3 regions of the Janthinobacterium sp. PSPC3-1 genome follow, and region 1 is predicted to be linked to each of the others. Evidence: predicted binding sites of a transcription regulator. Region 1 holds the regulator's gene; each other region holds the start of a gene.

What was found. Region 1 encodes FNR, which switches genes on or off when oxygen is low (the NO sensors DNR and NnrR bind a similar motif). Its sites were predicted from a motif close to TTGATNNNNATCAA; they were not measured.
Region 2: a site for FNR is predicted at 5,076-5,089, ahead of ubiU (ubiquinone anaerobic biosynthesis protein UbiU). Genes of this name have one in related genera too.
Region 3: a site for FNR is predicted at 3,094-3,107, ahead of paaA (1,2-phenylacetyl-CoA epoxidase subunit PaaA). Genes of this name have one in related genera too.

What each region holds. Positions count from the first base shown of each region.
Region 1 is NZ_JAFCTQ010000031.1:61,008-67,813, reverse strand. Features, by position in the region: gene ACP7B7_RS24600 (response regulator) at 1-1,332, opposite strand, end outside; gene fnr (fumarate/nitrate reduction transcriptional regulator Fnr) at 1,555-2,313, shown strand; gene ACP7B7_RS24590 (FixH family protein) at 2,314-2,838, opposite strand; gene ccoG (cytochrome c oxidase accessory protein CcoG) at 2,895-4,286, opposite strand; gene ccoP (cytochrome-c oxidase, cbb3-type subunit III) at 4,291-5,217, opposite strand; gene ACP7B7_RS24575 (cbb3-type cytochrome oxidase subunit 3) at 5,210-5,410, opposite strand; gene ccoO (cytochrome-c oxidase, cbb3-type subunit II) at 5,412-6,026, opposite strand; gene ccoN (cytochrome-c oxidase, cbb3-type subunit I) at 6,042-6,806, opposite strand, start outside.
Region 2 is NZ_JAFCTQ010000004.1:211,418-218,223, reverse strand. Features, by position in the region: gene ACP7B7_RS07150 (HlyD family secretion protein) at 1-507, opposite strand, end outside; gene ACP7B7_RS07145 (TolC family protein) at 504-1,904, opposite strand; gene ACP7B7_RS07140 (heavy-metal-associated domain-containing protein) at 2,105-2,434, shown strand; gene ubiT (ubiquinone anaerobic biosynthesis accessory factor UbiT) at 2,431-2,919, opposite strand; gene ACP7B7_RS07130 (U32 family peptidase) at 2,936-3,850, opposite strand; gene ubiU (ubiquinone anaerobic biosynthesis protein UbiU) at 3,976-5,013, opposite strand; gene ACP7B7_RS07120 (hypothetical protein) at 5,175-5,588, shown strand; gene ACP7B7_RS07115 (ribonucleoside triphosphate reductase) at 5,711-6,806, shown strand, end outside.
Region 3 is NZ_JAFCTQ010000014.1:119,361-126,166, reverse strand. Features, by position in the region: gene ACP7B7_RS16575 (aminotransferase class V-fold PLP-dependent enzyme) at 1-483, shown strand, start outside; gene ACP7B7_RS16570 (M14 family metallopeptidase) at 491-1,615, opposite strand; gene ACP7B7_RS16565 (hypothetical protein) at 1,759-2,022, shown strand; gene paaX (phenylacetic acid degradation operon negative regulatory protein PaaX) at 2,037-2,966, opposite strand; gene paaA (1,2-phenylacetyl-CoA epoxidase subunit PaaA) at 3,190-4,179, shown strand; gene paaB (1,2-phenylacetyl-CoA epoxidase subunit PaaB) at 4,209-4,493, shown strand; gene paaC (1,2-phenylacetyl-CoA epoxidase subunit PaaC) at 4,508-5,260, shown strand; gene paaD (1,2-phenylacetyl-CoA epoxidase subunit PaaD) at 5,260-5,787, shown strand; gene paaE (1,2-phenylacetyl-CoA epoxidase subunit PaaE) at 5,823-6,806, shown strand, end outside.

The DNA.
Region 1 (6,806 bases):
CTTGGAAAAATCGAGCACGTCGTTGAGGATGCCCAGCAGCGACTGGCCGGCCACGCGCACCATGGTCAGGTATTTGCGCTGTTCCGTATTGAGCCTGGTATTGCCCAATAAATAGACCATGCCCAGCACGGCATTGAGCGGCGTGCGGATTTCATGGCTCATGTTGGCGACGAAATCGCTTTTCGCGCGGTTGGCCGCTTCGGCGCGGTCGCGCTCGTTTTCCAGCTCGTTGGCGCGCGCTTCGAGCTCGTGCTGCAGGCGGTCGCGCTCGCTCATCAGGCTGTTGAAGGCGGCCGTCAGTTCGCCGATTTCATCGCGCTGCTCGACCGGCAGCGGCGTGAAGCGCTGGCCGCTGCTGCGCAGGGCCAGCAGGGTATCGCGCAGGCGCACCAGCGGCGACAGCAGCCGCACCGTGACCCAGCCCAATACCAGCGCTGCCAGCAGCGAGGCGCAGGCGCTCCACAGCACCAGCCGGTACAGCACGCCATCGAAGGGCTCGAAGGCGTCATCGATGGGCAGCGAGGCCGCCAGCAGCCAGTTCACCGATTTCAAATGCTTGAAGCTGTTGACAGCATTGATGCCACGGCTGTTGGTGCTGACCATGCTGCCTTCGCCGCCGCGCGCGATCAGCTCGCTGGTGGCCGGATTGGCGTTGGCTGCGCGCGGCTGCAGCAGCTTGGCAGGATCGGGATGCAGCACGTACAGCGGCACCTTGCCTTGCGTGAGGATGAAGTAATAGCCGTTCTTGCCGACCTTGGTCGTGCGCAGGTCGCCCAGCAGGTTGTCCTTGTACAGGCGCAGCACGCCGATCACGATGCCGGCCACTTCACCGTTGGCGCCCAGCACCGGCGCGACCATCTGCACGATCGGCATCCCGCTTTTCTTGCCCAGCAAGGGTTCGGTGATCATCGGCTGGCGCGTGCGCATGACGGTGCGGAAATAGTCGCGGTCGCCCACCTCGACGCCGCTGCGGCCCGGTACTTCGGGCACGTCGCTGATCACCTTGCCGCGCGCATCGAGCACCAGCACGTCGTCGAACAGGGCCAGCATGGCGCGCTGCTCATAGTACTGGCGCAACTGGGCCGGCTGCGCCATCAGCGCGGCCGGCTGGCGGCGCGCCGTTTCGCTGATCACGTCGAGCAGCATGCCGAGCTTGTCGTCGAGTTCCTCGGCGGTGCGGTCGATCATCGCCGTCTGCTGGCTTAATAGTACCTTGGTGAAATCGTCGCGCATGCGCTGCACTTGCACCAGGGTCACCAGGGCGATCATGGCGATCGAGGTCAGGCTGGTGGCCAGCGCGACTTTTGCTTTAATGCCCAGAGGCTTCATCATTTCCTTATCCTTGGCAAACGGGCAAGCGGCACAAGCGCGCTGCGAGAGATGCTATGAGGAATTCTCCTATCAATACATCAACTTGGCAAGCGTGTGCTTGTGGCGGGGTTGCCATGAAAATAAATGACGAAAGTCGTTTATTCGGCGTATTTCGCCGAAATTGGCACACTACCTCTGCATATACAGTAAACTTGTTGTTGTATTTTATAAAAGGTACTCACCATGACACCAGAGCTCTTGACGCCAACCCTGCCCACCGTGAACGTGGAAGTGTTGCGTGCGCGTTGCGCGACGTGCAGCATGCACCAGTTGTGTCTGCCCATGGGACTCGATGTGGGTGACATGGACCGTCTCGACCAGATTATCGGCCGGCGCCGCAAGGTGGTGCGCGGCGCCTCGCTGTTCCGTATCGGCGACGCGTTCCAGAACCTGTATGCGATCCGCCTCGGTCATTTCAAGACCTACCAGATCAACCAGGGTGGCGAAGAACAGGTGACCGGTTTCCAGATGGCCGGCGAACTGCTGGGCATGGACGCCATCAGCGCCGATCGCCATCATTGCAATGCGGTGGCGCTGGAAGACAGCGAAGTGTGTGAAATTCCATTTTCCAGCCTGGAACAATTGCTGGGCAATATGCCGACCCTGCTGCGCCATTTCCACCGCATGATGAGCCAGGAAATCACGCGCGAGCAAAGCGTGATGCTATTGCTGGGCAATATGCAGGCGACGCAGCGCTTTGCCGCCTTTATCGTCAACCTGGCATCGCGCTATGAAGCGCGCGGCTATTCGGGCAGCAATTTCCAGCTGCGCATGTCGCGCGAGGAAATTGGCAACTACCTGGGCCTGACGATCGAAAGCATCAGCCGTTTGCTGTCGAAATTCAAGAAGGAAGGCTGGCTGCGCGTGTCGAACCGCGAGATTGAAATCCTGCAGCCGGCCAAACTCAAGGCGATTACGGCCGGCACCGACGTCTGCAAATAATTACAGTTCCTTGTCGGCCTGGATGGTGATGTCGCGCTGGGCCGGCCAGGTCCAGATGCCCGACAGGCGCCACACGCGCTGCTGGTCTTCCACCAGCACCTGCCAGCGGCTGCGTTCGAGCATCGGCAGCGATACCGAAAAATTGCCGTCCGCATCGGGCTGCACCATCAGCCGGATATCTTTTTCCGGCAAGGTGGCGTGCGCCAGGTGCAGCAGCAAAGGCTGTTGGTAGGCCTTGCCGAAACTGTGCACGGAACCGGTGATGCGCGATTGCGCCACGTCGTAGGCCAGGCTGGTATCCATCGCCAGGTCGCTGGCGACGGTGTCGCGGCGCAAGTCCTGGTTGATCGCCTTGCCTTTCTTGTAGTAGTCGCCCACCACCAGCGCATCGGGTTGCGTAAACGCGATGTACCCCATGAAGCTGCCGACGACGACCGACAGGCCGGGGCCGATCATCAGCAGCCAAGGCCAGCGGTGCTTGTACCAGGGATCGACGGGAGCTTGCAGTTTGGCGGTCTTGGACATGGGTGTTTCTCCTGATTCAACACGGCGCCAGGCAAGGCCAGGCGCCGCTTCTTGGTTTAACGCGGCACGATGAATACCGCGCTTTCGCGCACATGCAAGGACGGATCGTCGAGCGACTGCAGCTCGATATGGATCTTGTTCGAGCCCTTCTCGCCGACGCCGTGCGGCACGCGCAAACGCACCGGCCAGCCCAGCGTTTCGGTCGGCTGCAGGGTCACTTCCTCGCGCGTGACCAGGCTCAAGCCTGGCAAGCCGGACACGCCGATCCTGAAGTGCTGCTGCTCTTCCGAGGTGTTCATGATCTGCAGGCGATACACGTTTTCGATCATGCCGTCTTCGACTTCGCGGCCCATCGAACCCCGGTCGCGGATGACGTCCATTTTCAGGGGCGTGCGCAGGAACAGCGAGGTACAGACGGCGATGATGATCAGCCCCAGGATCGAGGTGTAGATCAGCACGCGCGGGCGCATGGCGCGCCGGCGGATCTGCTTCGAGCTGAAGTTGTTTTCCATCGCATGGTCGGTGCTGTAGCGGATCAGCCCGCGCGGCCGCTCGACCTTGTCCATCACGCTGTTGCAGGCGTCGACGCAGGCGGCGCAGCCGATGCATTCATATTGCAGGCCGTTGCGGATATCGATGCCGGTCGGACACACCTGCACGCACAGGGTGCAGTCGATGCAGTCGCCCAGCGCTTTTTCCGTCCCCTCCTTGGCCGCCTTCTTGTTCAGTGCACCGCGCGGCTCGCCGCGTTTGTCATCGTAGGTGATGATCAGGGTGTCCTGATCGAACATGGCGCTCTGGAAGCGCGCATACGGGCACATGTATTTGCACACCTGTTCGCGCAGCCAGCCCGCGTTGCCGTAGGTGGCCAGGCTGTAGAACAGAATCCAGAACCATTCCCACGGGCCGAAGTTAAAGGTGCGCACTTCCTGCACCAGGTCCTGGATCGGCGTGAAGTAGCCGACAAAGGTAAAGCCGGTCCACAGGGCGATCGCGCCCCACGCCAGGTGCTTGGCGACCTTCTTGCCGGTCTTGCGCACGGAGGGGCCCTGGCGGTCGAGCGCCATGCGCGCGCTGCGCGTGCCTTCGATCTTGCGTTCGACCCACAGGAAGATTTCGGTATACACCGTTTGCGGGCAGGAAAAGCCGCACCAGACCCGCCCGGCAATCGCCGTGACCAGGAACAGCAAATACGCCGCGATGATCAGCAGGGCCGCCAGATAGATGAAATCCTGCGGCCACAGCACCACGCCGAAAATGTAGAACTTGCGCGTGGTCAAGTCGAACAGCAGGGCTTGCCTGCCGTTCCAGTTGAGCCACGGCAAGCCGTAGAACGCCAGCTGGGTGAGCCAGACGCACACCCAGCGCCATGTTGCATAGCGTCCTTTGGCCTCGCGAGGGTAGATCTGCTCGCGGGCCGCATACATCTTGATGACTTGGGGTTCCATTACATTACTTCACAGGAACCGCAGGCTGAGGGTTGGAGAGGCTCCAGATATACGCCGACAGCACATGTACTTTCGACTCGCCAAGGAAGTCACCGAAGGCGGGCATGGTGTTGTTGCGGCCCTTGCGGATGGTTTCCATGATGGTGTCGGCGCTGCCGCCATACAGCCAGATCTTGTCGGTCAGGTTCGGTGCACCGAGCTGCTGGTTACCCTTGGCATCGGCGCCATGGCAAGCCATGCAGGCGCCGAATTTCGATTTGCCCAGCACCGATTTGACCGGGTCCGAGGTCGAGCCCGACAGGCTCAGCACGTAATGGGCCACGTTCTCGATATCCTGCTCCGAACCGAGGGCGGCGCCCATCGGGATCATGATGCCGTTACGGCCGTGCATGATGGTGGTCTTGATGATGTCGGGATCGCCGCCATACAGCCAGTCCTTGTCGGTCAGGTTCGGAAAACCCTTGTTGCCGCGCGCGTCCGAACCGTGGCACTGCGCGCAGTAGGTCAGGAACAAACGCTGGCCGATGGCGTTCGCCTGCGGATCGGCGGCCACGGTTTTCAGATCCTGCTTCAGGTACTTGTCGAACAGGGGGCCGTAGTCGGCTTCCGCCTTTTTCAGTTCCTGCTCGTACTGGCCCGACGATTTCCAGCCCAGCTTGCCGGCATAGGTACCCAGGCCCGGGTACAGGAACAGATACGCCAGCGCGAACACGATGGTGATGTAGAACAGCCACATCCACCAGCGCGGCATCGGCGTATTGAGTTCCTTCAGGTCTTCGTCCCACACGTGGCCGGTGGTACCGTCGGCCGGTGCGCCCGGCAGTATCGTCACTTTCGACTGCGAGTACAGCAGCACGCCGCAGCCGATGATGCCCAGCAGGGACAGCACGACAATGTAAATATTCCAGAAACCACTGGTAAAGTCAGACATGGCCGCGCTCCTCTTTTGCCGCTCCGGCGTTGGTCGGATAGTCCAGCGCTTCATCGGCGAACGGCAGGTTGGCCGCCGCGTCGAAGTCCTTGTTGCTGCGGCTGAATGTCCACCACAGGATGGCCAGGAACGTCGTAAAGGAAACCACCGTCATGACGCTGCTGGCGCTGTCGAACAGATTCTCGATTGCCATGCTAATTCCTCGTTTTGATTAATGTGCCCAGGCCTTGCAGGTAGGCCACCAAGGCGTCTTCTTCCGTTTTGTCCTTCAGCTGTTCCGGGCCGGCGGCGATCTCTTCCTCGCTGTACGGCTGGCCCAGGCGTTTCAGGGCGCGCATCTTCGGCACGATGTCTTCCGGCGCCAGCTTGGTCTTCGCCAGCCATGGGTAGGACGGCATGTTCGATTCCGGCACCACGTCGCGCGGATTGTTCAGGTGGGTGCGGTGCCATTCGTCGCTGTAGCGCGCGCCGACCCTGGCCAGGTCGGGCCCGGTACGCTTGGAACCCCACTGGAACGGACGGTCGTAGACGAACTCGCCGGCCACCGAATAATGGCCATAGCGTTCGGTTTCGGCGCGCAGCGGACGGATCATCTGCGAGTGGCAGTTGTAGCAGCCTTCGCGCACATAAATGTCGCGCCCCGCCAGGCGCAGCGGCGAGTACGGTTTCAGGCCGGCGATCGGCTCGGTGGTGCTCTTCTGGAAGAACAGGGGCACGATTTCAACGGCGCCGCCGACGCTGATCACCAGGGTGACCAGGCCGATCAGCAGCCAGGGGTTTTTTTCAATCCATGCATGTGAGAATTTCATTTGCTTTCGCTCCTATCAGGCGTGCGCCGCGTTCAGTTCCGGGATGCGTGCGACCGGCAACTTGGTGCCGCGCAAGGTCATGTAGGTGTTGTAGCCCATCACGCACATGCCAGCCAGGTACAGCAGGCCACCGCCGACGCGCACCACGTAGTACGGGTAGGTCGCTTTCACGCCTTCGACGAAGGTGTAGGTCAGGGTGCCGTCCGGGTTGACCGCGCGCCACATCAGGCCCTGCATCACGCCGGCGATCCACATGGCGGCGATATACAGCACGATACCGATGGTGGCGACCCAGAAGTGCACGTCGACCAGGCGCGTGCTGTACATCCTGGTCTGGCCGGCCACGCGCGGCAGGATGTAGTAGATCGAGCCCATGGTGATGAAACCGACCCAGCCCAAAGCACCCGCATGCACGTGGGCCACGGTCCAGTCGGTGTAGTGCGACAGCGAGTTGATGGTCTTGATCGACATCATCGGGCCTTCGAAGGTGGCGATGCCGTAGAACGACAGCGAGACGATCATGAATTTCAGGATCGGATCGGTGCGCAGCTTGTGCCAGGCGCCCGACAGGGTCATGATGCCGTTGATCATGCCGCCCCAGCTTGGCGCCAGCAGCACCAGGGAAAACACCATGCCGATCGATTGGGTCCAGTCCGGCAAAGCCGTGTAGTGCAGGTGATGCGGGCCGGCCCACATGTAGGTGAAGATCAGCGCCCAGAAGTGGACGATCGACAAACGGTAGGAATAGACCGGGCGCTCGGCCTGTTTCGGGATGAAGTA
Region 2 (6,806 bases), on a different contig from region 1:
GTCGTACTGGGCGCGCGCGGCCTGCGCCTGCTGCTCGGCGGCGCGCCACTGGGCTTCGGCCTCGTCGCGCTTCTGGCGCGCGATCACGCCTTCCGCGAACATGTTATTGACCCTGTCGTACGTGGTCCTGGCGATGGCGGCGCCGGTCTGCGCGCGCTGCCAGTTGGCTTTTGCCGCCCGCACCTCCTCGGGCCGCGCGCCGGCCTGCGCTTTCTGCGCCACGGCGTCGGCCGCCTGCGCGGCGGCGGTGGCCTGCGCCACCTTGGCGTCCACTTCGGGGCTGGTCAGCTGGAACAGCAGCTGGCCCTGGCTGACGGTGTCGCCCAGTTTCACATTGACCTGGCCGACCCGGCCCGCCACCTTGGACGAGACATTGACTTCCTGCGCATCCATCTGCCCCTGCAAGGGCAGGCGCTGCGGCAGGAAAGCCTGGTACAAGCCCCAGGCGACAAAGATCAACACGATGATGCCGAGCAGCGCGGCCAGCTGTTTCTTGAAGGTGCTCATGGTGCGGTATCCAGAGGTAAGTGTATGTCGGCCGATGCCGCCAGGCTGCCCAGGCGCTGCGTCTCGCCGGCCGCTTCCAGCAGCTGCGCCAGGCCCAGCACATAGTTGTAGGCGGTCTGTGCGCGCTGGGTTTCGATCTTCGCCAGGTTCAGGCGCGCATCGACTACTTCCAGCGACGTCACCTGCCCCTGCTGGAAGGCGACCGTCTGCAGGCGGATATTTTCACGGGCCAGCTCCACTGAAGACGTGGTGGCGAGGAACTGGATGCGCGCGTTTTCCACCGTGCGCCAGTTCTTTTCGATCAGGGTGGGAATATCGCGTCCGGCCTGGCGCGCCGTCACTTCCACCCGCTCCTGGTCCAGTTTTGCCGCTTCGATCAGCTTGCCCGTATTGATGCGATGTACCAGCGGGACCGAGACCACCACGCCGACCGCCCAGTTCGAGCGCACCACCCGTTCGCCGCCCCGGTTCAGATTGTAGTTACCGACGGCGAACACGGTGGGGCTGTACTCCTTGCCGTGCAGGCGCAGCGCCTGTTCCGATTGAAAGCGTTTGCTGGCGATCTTTTTCCAGGCCGCGTTCTCGCGCATGCCGGTGTCGATGAACGATTGCAGGCTGCCCACCGGCAGCGAGTTGACGAACAGCGGCGTGGCGGGGCGCACCTGGGCGCCCGTGTTCAGCAGCCGGTCCAGCGCCACTTGCGCGATTTCCGCGTCGCTGCGCGCCTGCGCTTCCTCGCTGCGCGCACCGTCGAGCGCCACGTCGGCGCGCAGGCGTTCGGCGCGCGAGATCAGGCCGCCCTTTTCCAGCCTGGCCGCGTCGCGCTGGTGTTCTGTCACGCCCGCCGTCACTTCGGCGCGCACGGCCACCACCCGTTGCGCCAGCAGCAGCTGGAAATAGCGCTGCGCCACCTGGGTAGTGAGTTTTTCCTCGGCTTCGACCCGCTCGGCATCGGCCTCCTGCGCCATGCCGGCCGCCACGCCCTTGACGGCGTCGAGGCGCCCCGCCGTGTAGATCGGCCACATGCCGACCAGGCCGAACGAAGTGAGATTGGTCACCACTTCGCGGTCCAGCGAGTTCGGGATTTCCGGTATAGGCAAGTTCGGCAGCGCCGCGCCGATGCCGCCCGCCACGCCGGAGAGGCGGCGGGTATCGAGACTCAGGTCGGTCGACAGCCGGCCGCGAAAGGCCGTCAGGTCCAGCGAGGGGCCGTCGATATTCGACAGGGCCTGCGCTTTCAGGGTCTTGGCGCGCACGTCCAGCGAGGCGCCCTGCACGGCGCCCGAAGCGCCGGCCGCCTGCCGCAGCGCTTCGTCAAAGCTGACATGCTGTGCCTGCGCGGGGAGCGCCAGCGCCATGGCACTGGCGGTTAATAAAAATACAGCGGTGGGGCCCATGTGGTGTCCTGTCCATAAAAAAGCGAAAGCACGGGATGGCCATGTTTTTACTTTCACAATAGCAATTATAGGCAAGGATGTCCACGCCAGCCTGCACGGTTGAACCGGGTGGCAGAGGCGTCACAAAGCAGCGCTGATTGGATGCAGATCAAGGAATCGTGAAAAAGCAAACAAACCGGGCGCGCTGCTCTGGACGGAGCATGGCGCCCTCGCCTACGCTGTTTTTTTATCTGAAAAGCAAGAGGGAAGCGATGCAAACAGCGCGATTGACAATTACCGGCATGGACCATGAGGGCTGCGCCGACGCACTGACGGAAGTACTGGAAAATATCAAGGGAGTCGAAACGGTGTGCGTATCGCTGGCGCGCAATGACGCCACGGTACAGTTCGACGAAACGGTGGCCGCGCAGGAGGGCCTGCTGGCCGCCGTGATCGATGCCGTCAACGGCGCCGGCTTTATCGGCGAGATGGCACAGGCGCAGGCACCGATTCCCTGCACCGGCGCCTGCGGCCACTGCCACCGCAGCTAAGTTTTTTCTACCTTCCCGCACAGCTGCGCCAGCACGCGGCGCGGATGCAGCGACTGCATGTCGAACGGTGGCAATTCCAGCGCATCGAGCGTGTTCTTGAACAGCAGGCCCAGCTCCGTATCGCCTTCGAGCAACAGGCGGCGGCTGAAGAACAGGGTGTCCGGGTCTTCCTGGCGCCGCGCCAGCAGCAGCAAATCATGCGCGCTGGCGCCGATGGTCAGGTCGGGCGCCTGGCCATGGCGGGCCGGCGCGAACTGCCCTCCCTGCCAGCAAAAATCCACCGCCACACCGGCGTCGAGCACGCGCAGGCGCAGACTGCGTCCTTGTAACAGCGCGCACACATCGCCGGGCAATTGCGGCGCCAGCAGGCGGTTCAGGCCCTGCACGAAGGCCCAGGAAGCGGGGTATGGCGGCAGCCTGGCCAGCAGCGCGGCCAAGGGCACCGGCAGCCGGAATGGCGGCAGTGTTTCTATCGTGTTCAGCATGTGATTCCCGTGAGGTTCAATGGAGCGCTTCGTGAAGCGCATGCGCCTGGCTGTGCATGCCCGGCTGGCCATGCCAGTAGCCGTCGCATGTACCGGCCGCATGGCAGGCCGCCAGTTGCGCCTGCGCGTCGCCGGCGGAAAGCAGGCCACGCCGGGCCTGGTTGAAGATGGCGATCACTTCCACCGTATGGTGTTCCTGCGGGCTGAGGCGGGCCACGCCCACGCCCAGCGCGGCCATCGCACCCAGTTCGCGCACCAGGTTATACACCAGCGCCGACTGCGTCTGCGTGCCGTTCAGGACCAGGAAGGGCTGCGCATCGCGCGTGCGCAGCAACAGGCCGTCGGGCTCCTGCAGGCAGCTGTACTGGCAGTCGTCTTTGGGCAGGTTGCGGTTGCGCGCCGTGAAGCAGCGCGCGGAAAACGCCAGCGGCATGCGGCCATACGAAAACACTTCGGTCTCGATGCCGTCCGGCGCCTGGCGCTGCAGTTCGGCCAATGCATCCTGGCTCATTTCCAGCGGCATCACCCAGCGCCGCGCGCCGAGGCCGGCCAGCAGTTGCAGGCTGGGGCCGTTGAACAGGTTCAGGTGGGGGCCGGCGACGAAGGGTTGACCCTTTTCCAGGCAGTGCACGGCGCCGAAGTCGTTCGCCTCGACCGCATAGCGTCCATTGCCGGCGATGCGGCGCAGGGTAGCCAGCTCGGCGCCGGATTCGATCAGGGCCTGGGTCGACAGCACCACTTCCTTGCCGGCGGCTGCCAGCAGGTCGGCGATATCGAGCCAGTCCGAGAGGCGCAGTTCATGGCGGCGCGAACAGACCGTCTCGCCCAGGTAGACGATATCGACGGCGGTGTCGGCGACCTGCTGGTAGAACTCGAAGACGGTGGCGCGCGGCCAATAATAGAGCAGCGGTCCCAGTGACAGTTTTAGCATACCTGTTCCTTCATTTTATAGTTACACAACCGTAGCGAGCGGCTCGCGGCGTGGCCGAGAAGCGCAGCTGTGCTTGAGCACAGTGAGCATCGCAGGCCGCGCCCCGGGTCGCGCAGCAGGTTTTCTTATTTCCAGGAGCGGTGATAGGCGCCCAAAGTGTGCTGCTGGCCCTCGGCCAGCTTGTCCATCGCCGCCATCCAGCCCGGCTTGACGGCGTAGCGCTGCTGCCCTTCCCGGCACGCGTCAATCGCGTCGCGCCAGACGCGCGTCACCTGCGCCACATAGGCGGGGCTGCGCTGGCGGCCTTCGATTTTGACCGCCTTGACGCCCATGGCGATCAGCTGCGGCAGCAGCGCCAGCGTGTTCAGGCTGGCCGGTTCCTCGATGGCGTAATACTGTTCGCCGTCGACGTCGAAACGGCCCTTGCACAGGGTCGGATAGCTGGCGTTTTCGCCGGGGGCGTAACGGTCGATCAGCACGCCGTTCAGGCGCGACTCCAGGCCGCCTGCGGTTTCCACCCAGCGCACGGCCTTGGCGGGAGAACACACGCCGTGGGTATTGGGCGCTTCGCCGGTCGCATACGACGACAGCGCGCAGCGCCCTTCGACCATCACGCACAGGCTGCCGAAACCGAATACTTCGATCTCGACCGGCGTCTTGGCGATCAGCTGTTCCACCTGCGTCATCGACAGCACGCGCGGCAGCACGGCGCGCGAGACGCCGAAGTGTTCGTGATAAAAATTGATCGCTTCGTAGTTGGTGGCCGAGCCCTGCACCGACAGGTGCAGCCGCAGCTGCGGATGATGCTGCGACGCGTACGCCATCAGCCCCGGATCGGCAACGATAATGGCGTTCAGGCCTGCGTCCGCCGCGCGGTCGATGGCGCTGCGCCAGACCATCCAGTTGTGCGGCTGCGGATAGGTATTCAGCGCCAGCAGCACCTTGCGGCCGTGCTGGTGGGCGTAGTGCACGCCTTCGGCAATCGCCTTTTCGTCGAAATTGAGACCGGCGAAATTGCGCGCATTGGTGGCGTCGCGAAAGCCGAGGTAGACGGTGTCGGCGCCATTGTCGACCGCCGCTTTCAGGGCCGGCAGGCTGCCGGCCGGGCAGACCAGTTCCAGCGGTCCGGCCACGCGCTGGGCGGTGGAATGTTCAAGCTTCATGATGGGGACTTTCTGTATCGGCTCAGGGTCGAGACTATAGCCCCGCGCCATGTGGGGAGTCCTTGACGCAGGTGAAGGAATGCATGCATCGGCACCCCTCCTTGCGCTGTAGAATGCGGCACTGCCATCGTGCCTAACTCCTATTCATTCCAGCCATCGCCATGACCCGCAAACCCCTGCTGATACTGCTCCTGACCCTGTTCCTGACCGCGCTGCAAGTGCAATGGGCGTCGCCCGTCGAAGGCCATGACATCAACAGCACGCACATGTTTTCGCCCGAGATTCTGGGCGTGTATCCGGGCGTGGTGCTGCTGTTCCTGCTGGCCGTGTTTGCGCGCCGCCAGGTGCCGCTGCTGCGCCAGAGCGCCATCTGCACCGCCATCCTGGCCGCGTACTGGCTGCTGGCCAACTACATCACGTTTGATATCCGCGTGGCCAGCTGGAGCACCTTTTCGCCGGCCGAAATCTGGATCCATGTGCTGCCCGCCTCCGTCATCAGCATCGTCGCCTGCGGCGGCGCATTCTTCGGCACCACGTACATGATCCTGCGCGAAACGCGGTGGGACAAAAAGTGATGGCTGCGCGATTTTCACCTGGATCAAGGTTCCGCCAATCGCTTGCACGCGCCCTTTGACGGCACTACATTTAGTCGATAACCTTCAATAAAACACCGCATGTTGTGGTTATTGGAGGTTTCATGTCAGCTAGCGCACTACCCGTCACAGCGTCGAAAAAACACGGCCAGGTCGACGTCGCCGCATCCATCAACGAGTACCTGGAACGGCGCGACTGGCGGGTCAACGCCAACGCCAACCAGGGCTATTCGCTGGGCGGCCTGATACTCAATGTGTCGGGCAAGGTGATCGCCAACTACTGGCTCGACCAGGTCTATCCGCCGGAAGTGGGCGCGGCCCACCGCGAGGCGGCGCTGCATATCCACGACCTCGACATGCTGGCCGGTTACTGCGCCGGCTGGTCGCTGCGCACCCTGCTGCATGAAGGCCTGAACGGCGTGCCGGGCAAGGTCGAGTCGAGCCCGCCGAAACACATGTCGTCGGCCATCGGCCAGATCGTCAATTTTCTCGGCACCCTGCAGAACGAGTGGGCGGGGGCACAGGCCTTCAGCTCCTTCGACACCTATATGGCGCCATTCATCCGCAAGGATGGCCTGGCCTATGCCGACGTGCTGCAGTATATGCAGGAGCTGATCTACAACCTCAACGTGCCGTCGCGCTGGGGCACGCAAACGCCGTTCACCAACCTGACCTTCGACTGGGTCTGCCCGGAAGATTTGCGCGAGCAGATACCGGTGGTCGCCGGCGTCGAAATGCCGTTTTCCTACGGCGAGCTGCAGCTTGAAATGGACATGATCAACCGCGCGTATATCGAGATCATGATGGCAGGCGACGCCAAGGGCCGCGTGTTCACCTTCCCGATCCCGACCTACAACATCACCGAGGATTTCGACTGGCACAGCGAGAACGCCGAACGCCTGTTCGAGATGACGGCGCGCTATGGCCTGCCCTACTTCCAGAATTTCATCAATTCGGAACTGAAACCGAACATGATCCGTTCCATGTGCTGTCGGCTGCAGCTGGACCTGCGCGAGCTGCTCAAGCGCGGCAATGGCCTGTTCGGTTCGGCCGAGCAGACAGGGTCGCTGGGCGTGGTGACCATCAACTGCGCGCGCCTGGGCTATCTGTGGCGCGGCGACGAAGCGGCCTTGCTGGCCGACCTGGACCGCCTGCTGGAGCTGGGCAAGACCAGCCTGGAAATCAAGCGCGCCACCATCG
Region 3 (6,806 bases), on a different contig from region 1:
GTGGGCGCCGCCTACATCAAACGGGGCAGGGTGGCCGATATCGATCCCTGGCTGGGCGAAAAGATGGGCGACGATATCCGCTCGCGCGTGCACACGGGCACGGTCAATTTCGCGGCCTACCTGAGCTTGCCGGCGGCGCTGGACTTGCACGCGCGGATAGGCGTGGCCAACAAGCAGGCGCGGCTGCGGCTGCTGCGCAACCGCTGGGTGGAAGCGGCGCGCGGCATCGCCGGCATCGAAGTGCTGGCCTCGCCTGATCCGCGCCTGAGCAGCGCGATTGCGTCATTTCGCATCAAGGGAAAAACCAGCGTGGCCGACAATTTTGCCTTGTCGAAAAAACTGGTGCAGCAGCACGGCATCTTTGCCGTGCCGCGCGACGGCCTGGCGTCCGGCGCGTGCCTGCGCGTCACGCCAGCCATCTTTACGCCCGAGTCACACCTGGACAAGCTGGTGACAGCCTTGCGCCAGGTGGCCAAAGGGTAGCGCTTGCTTACGCGCGCAGGCTGGAGAGGATCGGTTGCAGTACTGCCGCACCCAGGGCGGCGCTGCGGGCACCGCTCCAGCCGGTTTGCTGGTCGGGGTCGTTGGCATTGTCCTTGAACGGCAATTCCAGGGTCAGCGACAGGCAACCAAAGGCGTGCGTGATATGGGGCGAACCCATGGTCAGCACTTCGGGCGTGAACGGGCCGTCTTCGTAGCCGTGCTCGTCCTGGAAGTCGGGACTGGCCACCTTGAAATCGGCGATAAAGCGCTCCTGCTCGGCCTTCTGTGCTGACGTGAAATTTTCCAGCGCATCGCTGCCGGCCACGAACACGTAGGGCAGGCCTTCGTCGCCATGCACGTCGAGGAACAGGTCGCAGCCGATTTCATGCATTTTCTGTTTTACCAGGAACACTTCCGGGCTGCGTTCCATGGTCGGCGTCATCCATTCGCGGTTCAGGTTGGCGCCGGCCGCGTTGGTGCGCAGGTTGCCGTGCACGGAACCGTCCGGATTCATGTTCGGCACCACGTAGAACACGGCGTCCTGCAGGCACTGGCGGGCAAACGGGTTGGCCTGGTCCAGCAGCGCTTCGAGCATGCCTTCGACAAACCATTCGGCCATCGTTTCACCGGGATGCTGGCGCGCGATGACCCAGACTTTTTTCTCGGCATCGGCGTCACCGACCACCAGCAGGTTCATGTCGCGCCCTTCCACCGTGCTGCCCAGGTCGATCAAACGCACCAGTGGCGACGCTTGCGCGCTGTCGATCAGCGCCAGGTGGCGGTCCCATGGATACGGCTCGAAATAGGCGTAATACACGCTTTCTTCTTCCGGCGTATGTTCGATGGTCATCACGGCGCCGTCAAAGCTGGTCGGCACGCGGAACCAGGTTTCGCGGTCGTAGCTGGCCACGGCCTGGTAGTCTTTCCAGCCGTCCGGATAGGCGGATTTTCCCGCGTTCATGAAGCGGATCGTGCACGCCTCGCCTTGCGCGCCCTGCAGGCGGAAGTAAAACCATTGCGTGATGTCGGCGTGGGAATCCTTGCGGATGTTCAGTTCGATCGAATGGGCATCGTCGGCGCGCAGCACCTCGATCGCGCCGGCGTCGAACTGCTGGCTGATTTTAATGGTCATGAATGTTCCTGGTAAAAACAAGTTAGGGTTTGCATCGTGTGCAATGGCGCGATGATACCCGTTTTGCCGCTGGCTTTGTGCCGGCGCAAACGCCAGTGCGGCTGCTTTGCTAACGTGAAAGCTCCAACAACCGGGAGAACATCATGGACGACAATGGTAAACATGTACGCGAGCTGGAAAAGAAGGTCAGCGCCCTCAGCGACGCGCTGGCGCACCTGGGCAAGGGCACGACCTTGCAGGAACTGCTGCGCATCCTGCGCTTTCCCGGCTACACCACGCCGGCCGAACTGACCTTCAACCACGCCATCCTCGACGCCATGCAGCTGCAGGTCAATGCGCTCGACAAGCTGGGTCAGGATCTGCTGGCCGGCGAAGCAGGTGGTGGCAAAACAATAGCCGTTTGCTGAAGGCCTGGCTCTTCTCAGGTGTTCAGGCCGCCGAAGCGCTCAAAAAACCACGGCTCCACATCAGCCGCCTGCTCGTCCTCGCGCCGCAAGGTGGCCAGGATATGCTGTTCCGCCGCCGCATAGGTGCGCCGGTACAGTGCACGCGCCAGCGTATAGGCCTGCGTGCCGGGCCACGGCTCGGGCAGCAGTTCGACCGGCAACTGCGGATCGTGCAGCTGCACCCGCCGATACGCGTGGGTCAATAGCGAGCGGATCACGAAAGCCTGCTCGGCATCGATCGCGGGCTGGGCCTGCAGCACCGCCAGCAGCGGCTGGAAGCTGGCGATGAATTTTTCGTAGCCGGCCATCACTTCCGACAAGTCCCAGCATTCGGCCACCATTTCGCGCAAGGGCCGCGTGCTGACACCCGGCAACTCCGTACTGTGGCAGACATACAGCTTGCCCTGTACTTCGTTGCGCACCAGGATGTCTTCCAGCGCATCGCCATTGCTGGCCGGGTGGCCGAAGATGCCGGGCGCGACCAGGCCATAGCCGGCCCACAGCAGCTCCTTGCGCAGCGCGCCCCGCTCGCTGGCATTGATATTGCCGGCCGCGCCGATCACCAGGGTCCAGCTGCCATCCCAGTGCTTGACCAGCGGCGCGTAGATGCGGCGGTAGGCGCGCTCGAAACGGGCCAGCGCCTCCGGCCGGATCGCATAGGCGCTACGGCGGCCATCCCGTTGCGAGCTGAGCCAGCCTTCCTGCGCCAGGCGGAACACGCTGGTGCGCAGCAGGCGGTCGTTGACGCCGAACGGCGCCAGCAGCTCGATCAGGCTGCCCAACCAGATCGACCCGCCGCGCGGCACGATGGCGTCGCCAAAGATCGTCATCACCAGCGACTTCGAACGGGGCGGGTCAGTGGCGAGGAAATCGGCTATCCATGCGGTGCAAGCGGTGTTGTTCATGTGTTCCTGGTCTGGCCGTAAGAGGACATTTCTATAAAGGCAGCAGTTTACTTCGCTCTGCGCTGCGGCATGCACTATTTTCCATATGATACCTCCGTAAAAGAAACATAAGATACGGAATTTTCAAATGATTCAAATCAAGTGTATGCAAATCGATTTATGTATCGTATTATCCGTTTATCGCTTTGCGCAGTAGCGCAAGCCACCCATTGGGAGACAGATCATGTACGCACAAATGGTTGAAACCGGCCTCAAGAACGTTCGTTCCATCGACGACATGGGCACGGAAGAGCAGGCTTTCCAGGCACGCATCGACGAAGGCATCAAGATCGAGGCCAAGGACTGGATGCCGGACGCTTACCGCAAGACCCTGATCCGCCAGATTTCGCAGCACGCCCACTCGGAAATCGTCGGTCAATTGCCAGAAGGCAATTGGGTGACGCGCGCGCCGACCCTGAAACGCAAGTCGATCCTGCTGGCCAAGATCCAGGACGAAGCGGGCCACGGCCTGTACCTGTACAGCGCGGCGGAAACGCTGGGCGTGTCGCGCGACGAGCTGCTGGCCGCCTTGCATTCGGGCAAAGCCAAGTATTCCAGCATCTTCAACTACCCGACCCTGTCGTGGGCCGACATGGGCGCCATCGGCTGGCTGGTCGACGGCTCGGCCATCATCAACCAGATTCCGCTGTGCCGCTGCTCGTATGGGCCGTATGCGCGTGCCATGATCCGTGTCTGCAAGGAAGAATCGTTCCATGCGCGCCAGGGCTACGACATCATGATGTCGCTGTGCAAGGGCACGCCAGAACAGAAAGCCATGGCGCAGGATGCCCTGAACCGCTGGTGGTGGCCGTCGCTGATGATGTTCGGCCCGTCCGACGCGGCCTCCGTCAACAGCGCGCAATCGGCGCAATGGCGCATCAAGCTGTTCTCGAACGACGAATTGCGCCAGCGCATGGTCGACCAGACCGTGCCGCAGATCGAATACCTGGGCCTGACCGTGCCCGATCCCGACCTGAAATTCAACGTCGAGACCGGCCACTATGAATTCGGCGAGATCGACTGGTCCGAGTTCAACAATGTATTGAAGGGCAATGGCCCGTGCAACCGCGAACGCCTGCAGACGCGCGTCAAAGCGTATGAAGATGGCGCATGGTTCCGCGATGCACTGGTGGCCTACGCCGACAAGCAGACCGCAGTCAAAGCGGCAGCCTGAATACAAATACGATAATAGGGGATAGCATCATGAGCAAAGAATGGCCTTTGTGGGAAGTTTTCATCCGCAGCCAGCACGGCCTGGCGCACAAGCATGTGGGCAGCCTGCACGCCTCCGACGCCACCATGGCGGTCAACCATGCGCGCGACGTGTACACCCGCCGCAATGAAGGCGTCAGCATCTGGGTGGTGCGCGCCGCCGATATCGTCGCCAGCAGCCCCGGCGACAAGGGCGCCCTGTTCGAACCGTCGAACAGCAAGGTGTATCGCCATCCCACCTTCTTCCCGATGCCGGAAGAAGTCAAGAACCTGTGATGGGAGTGATCGCAATGGATGACAAGGTCACTTATTTGCTGCGCCTGGGCGACAACGCCCTGATCCTCAGCCAGCAGCTGTCGCAGCTGTGCGGCAAGGGGCCGGCGCTGGAAGAAGACATGGCGCTGACCAACGTTGCGCTGGACCTGCTGGGCCAGACGCGCTTGTGGTTCAGCTATGCGGCCGAACTGGAAAACGCGGGCCGCGACGAGGACGATATCGCTTTCATGCGCGACGCCCACGACTTCCGCAACTGCCTGCTGGTCGAACAGCCGAACGGCAACTACGCCGACACGATGATGCGCCAGTTCTTCTTCGACACCTGGCATTACTTCCAGCTGCTGGAGCTGACGAAAGCGAGCGACCCGCGCATCGTCGAAGTGGCGCAGAAGTCGATCAAGGAAGTGACGTACCACCTGCGCCGCAGCGGTGACCTGATCGTGCGCCTGGGCGACGGCACGGCGGAAAGCCACAAGAAGACGCAGGCCGCGGCCGACGCGCTGTGGATGTACACGGGCGAGATGTTCCAGTATGACGCGGTCGACAACGCCATGGTGGCGGCCGGCATCGCGCCAGCCTCCGAGCTGCTGCGCGCCGCCTTCCTGGAACACGTGGCCGAGATCTTTGCCGAAGCCACCTTGGTCATGCCGGCGCCCGACGCCTGGATGCAAAAAGGCGGCAAGCAGGGCACGCATACGGAACACCTGGGTTTTATCCTGGCCGAGATGCAGTTCCTGCAGCGCGCCTATCCCGGGGCGGAGTGGTAATGAACACCGCCACCGGCACGCTCGATGCGGCGCAGGTCTGGGCCTGGCTCGGCGACGTGCCGGACCCGGAAATCCCCGTCATTTCGGTGGTGGACCTGGGCATCGTGCGCGCCGTCGAAGTGACGGGCAATGACGCCTGCGTGGTGACGATCACCCCGACCTATTCCGGCTGCCCTGCCATGCAGGTGATCGCCGATGCGGTGACGGATGCCTTGCGCGAGCATGGCGTGGAAAACGTCACCCTGGTAAGCCAGCTGTCGCCGGCCTGGACCACCGACTGGATGAGCGACGAGGGCAAGGCCAAGCTGAAAGGCTATGGCATCGCCCCGCCGCAGCAGCAGGTGATCGATATCAGTGGGCTGAAAGGTGGCGTGAAACGCGTGGCCATGCCAAAACTGGATGTGATCTGCCCGAACTGCGGTTCCAGCCATACGCAGCTGACCAGCCAGTTCGGCTCCACGCCCTGCAAGGCGCTGTACAAATGCATCGATTGCCGCGAACCGTTTGATTACTTCAAGTGCCACTAAAAAAGCATGCAGTGCGTAGAAACTGGAGATGAAGCATGAGTAAATTTTATCCGCTGTCGGTGTCCCACGTGCGCAATGAAACGCGCGACACCATCGCCGTCACCTTCGACGTGCCTGCCGAGTTGCAGCAGCAGTTCCGCTTTCAGCAGGGCCAGCACCTGACCTTGCGCGCCCATATCAATGCGGAAGACGTGCGCCGCTCGTACTCCATCTGTTCGGCGGTGCAGGATGGCACCCTGCGCGTGGCCATCAAGCGCACGCCCGGCGGCGCGTTTTCCACCTGGGCCAACGATACCTTGAAAGCCGGTGCGACGATTGAAGTCATGCCGCCCATGGGCCATTTCAACGTGCCGCTCGACTGCGTCAACCGCAAGCACTACCTGGCCTTCGCCTCGGGCAGCGGCATCACGCCCATCCTGTCGATCATCAAGACCACCCTGCTGACGGAGCCATTGAGCCGTTTTACGCTGTTCTACGGTAACCGCGCCTCCTCGTCCGTGATCTTCAAGGAAGAACTGACGGACCTGAAGGACGTGTACCTGGAGCGTTTGAACCTGGTCTACGTGATGAGCCGCGAACAGCAGGATATCGAACTGTTCAACGGCCGCATCACGCAGGAAAAATGTGAACAGTTTTTGCAGCACTGGATCAAGGTGGAAGACTACGACAACGCCTTTATCTGCGGCCCGGAAGACATGATGCTGGGCGTATCCGCCGCCCTGCAGGCGGCCGGCATGCCCAAGCAAAACATCAAGATCGAACTGTTCGCCGCCAGCATCCCGAAAAACGCCCACAAGCCACGCGCCCAGCTGGCCGCCGGCGCGGTGCAGGAGACGGAAGTGACCGTCATCCTGGACGGCAACCACACCACCTTCACGATGGACAAGGACAAGGAATCCATCCTCGACGCCGGCCTGCGCCAGGGTATCGACATGCGCTATTCCTGCAAGGGCGGCGTGTGCTCCACCTGCCGCTGCAAGGTCCTCGACGGCAAGGTCGAGATGGACGTCAACTACGCG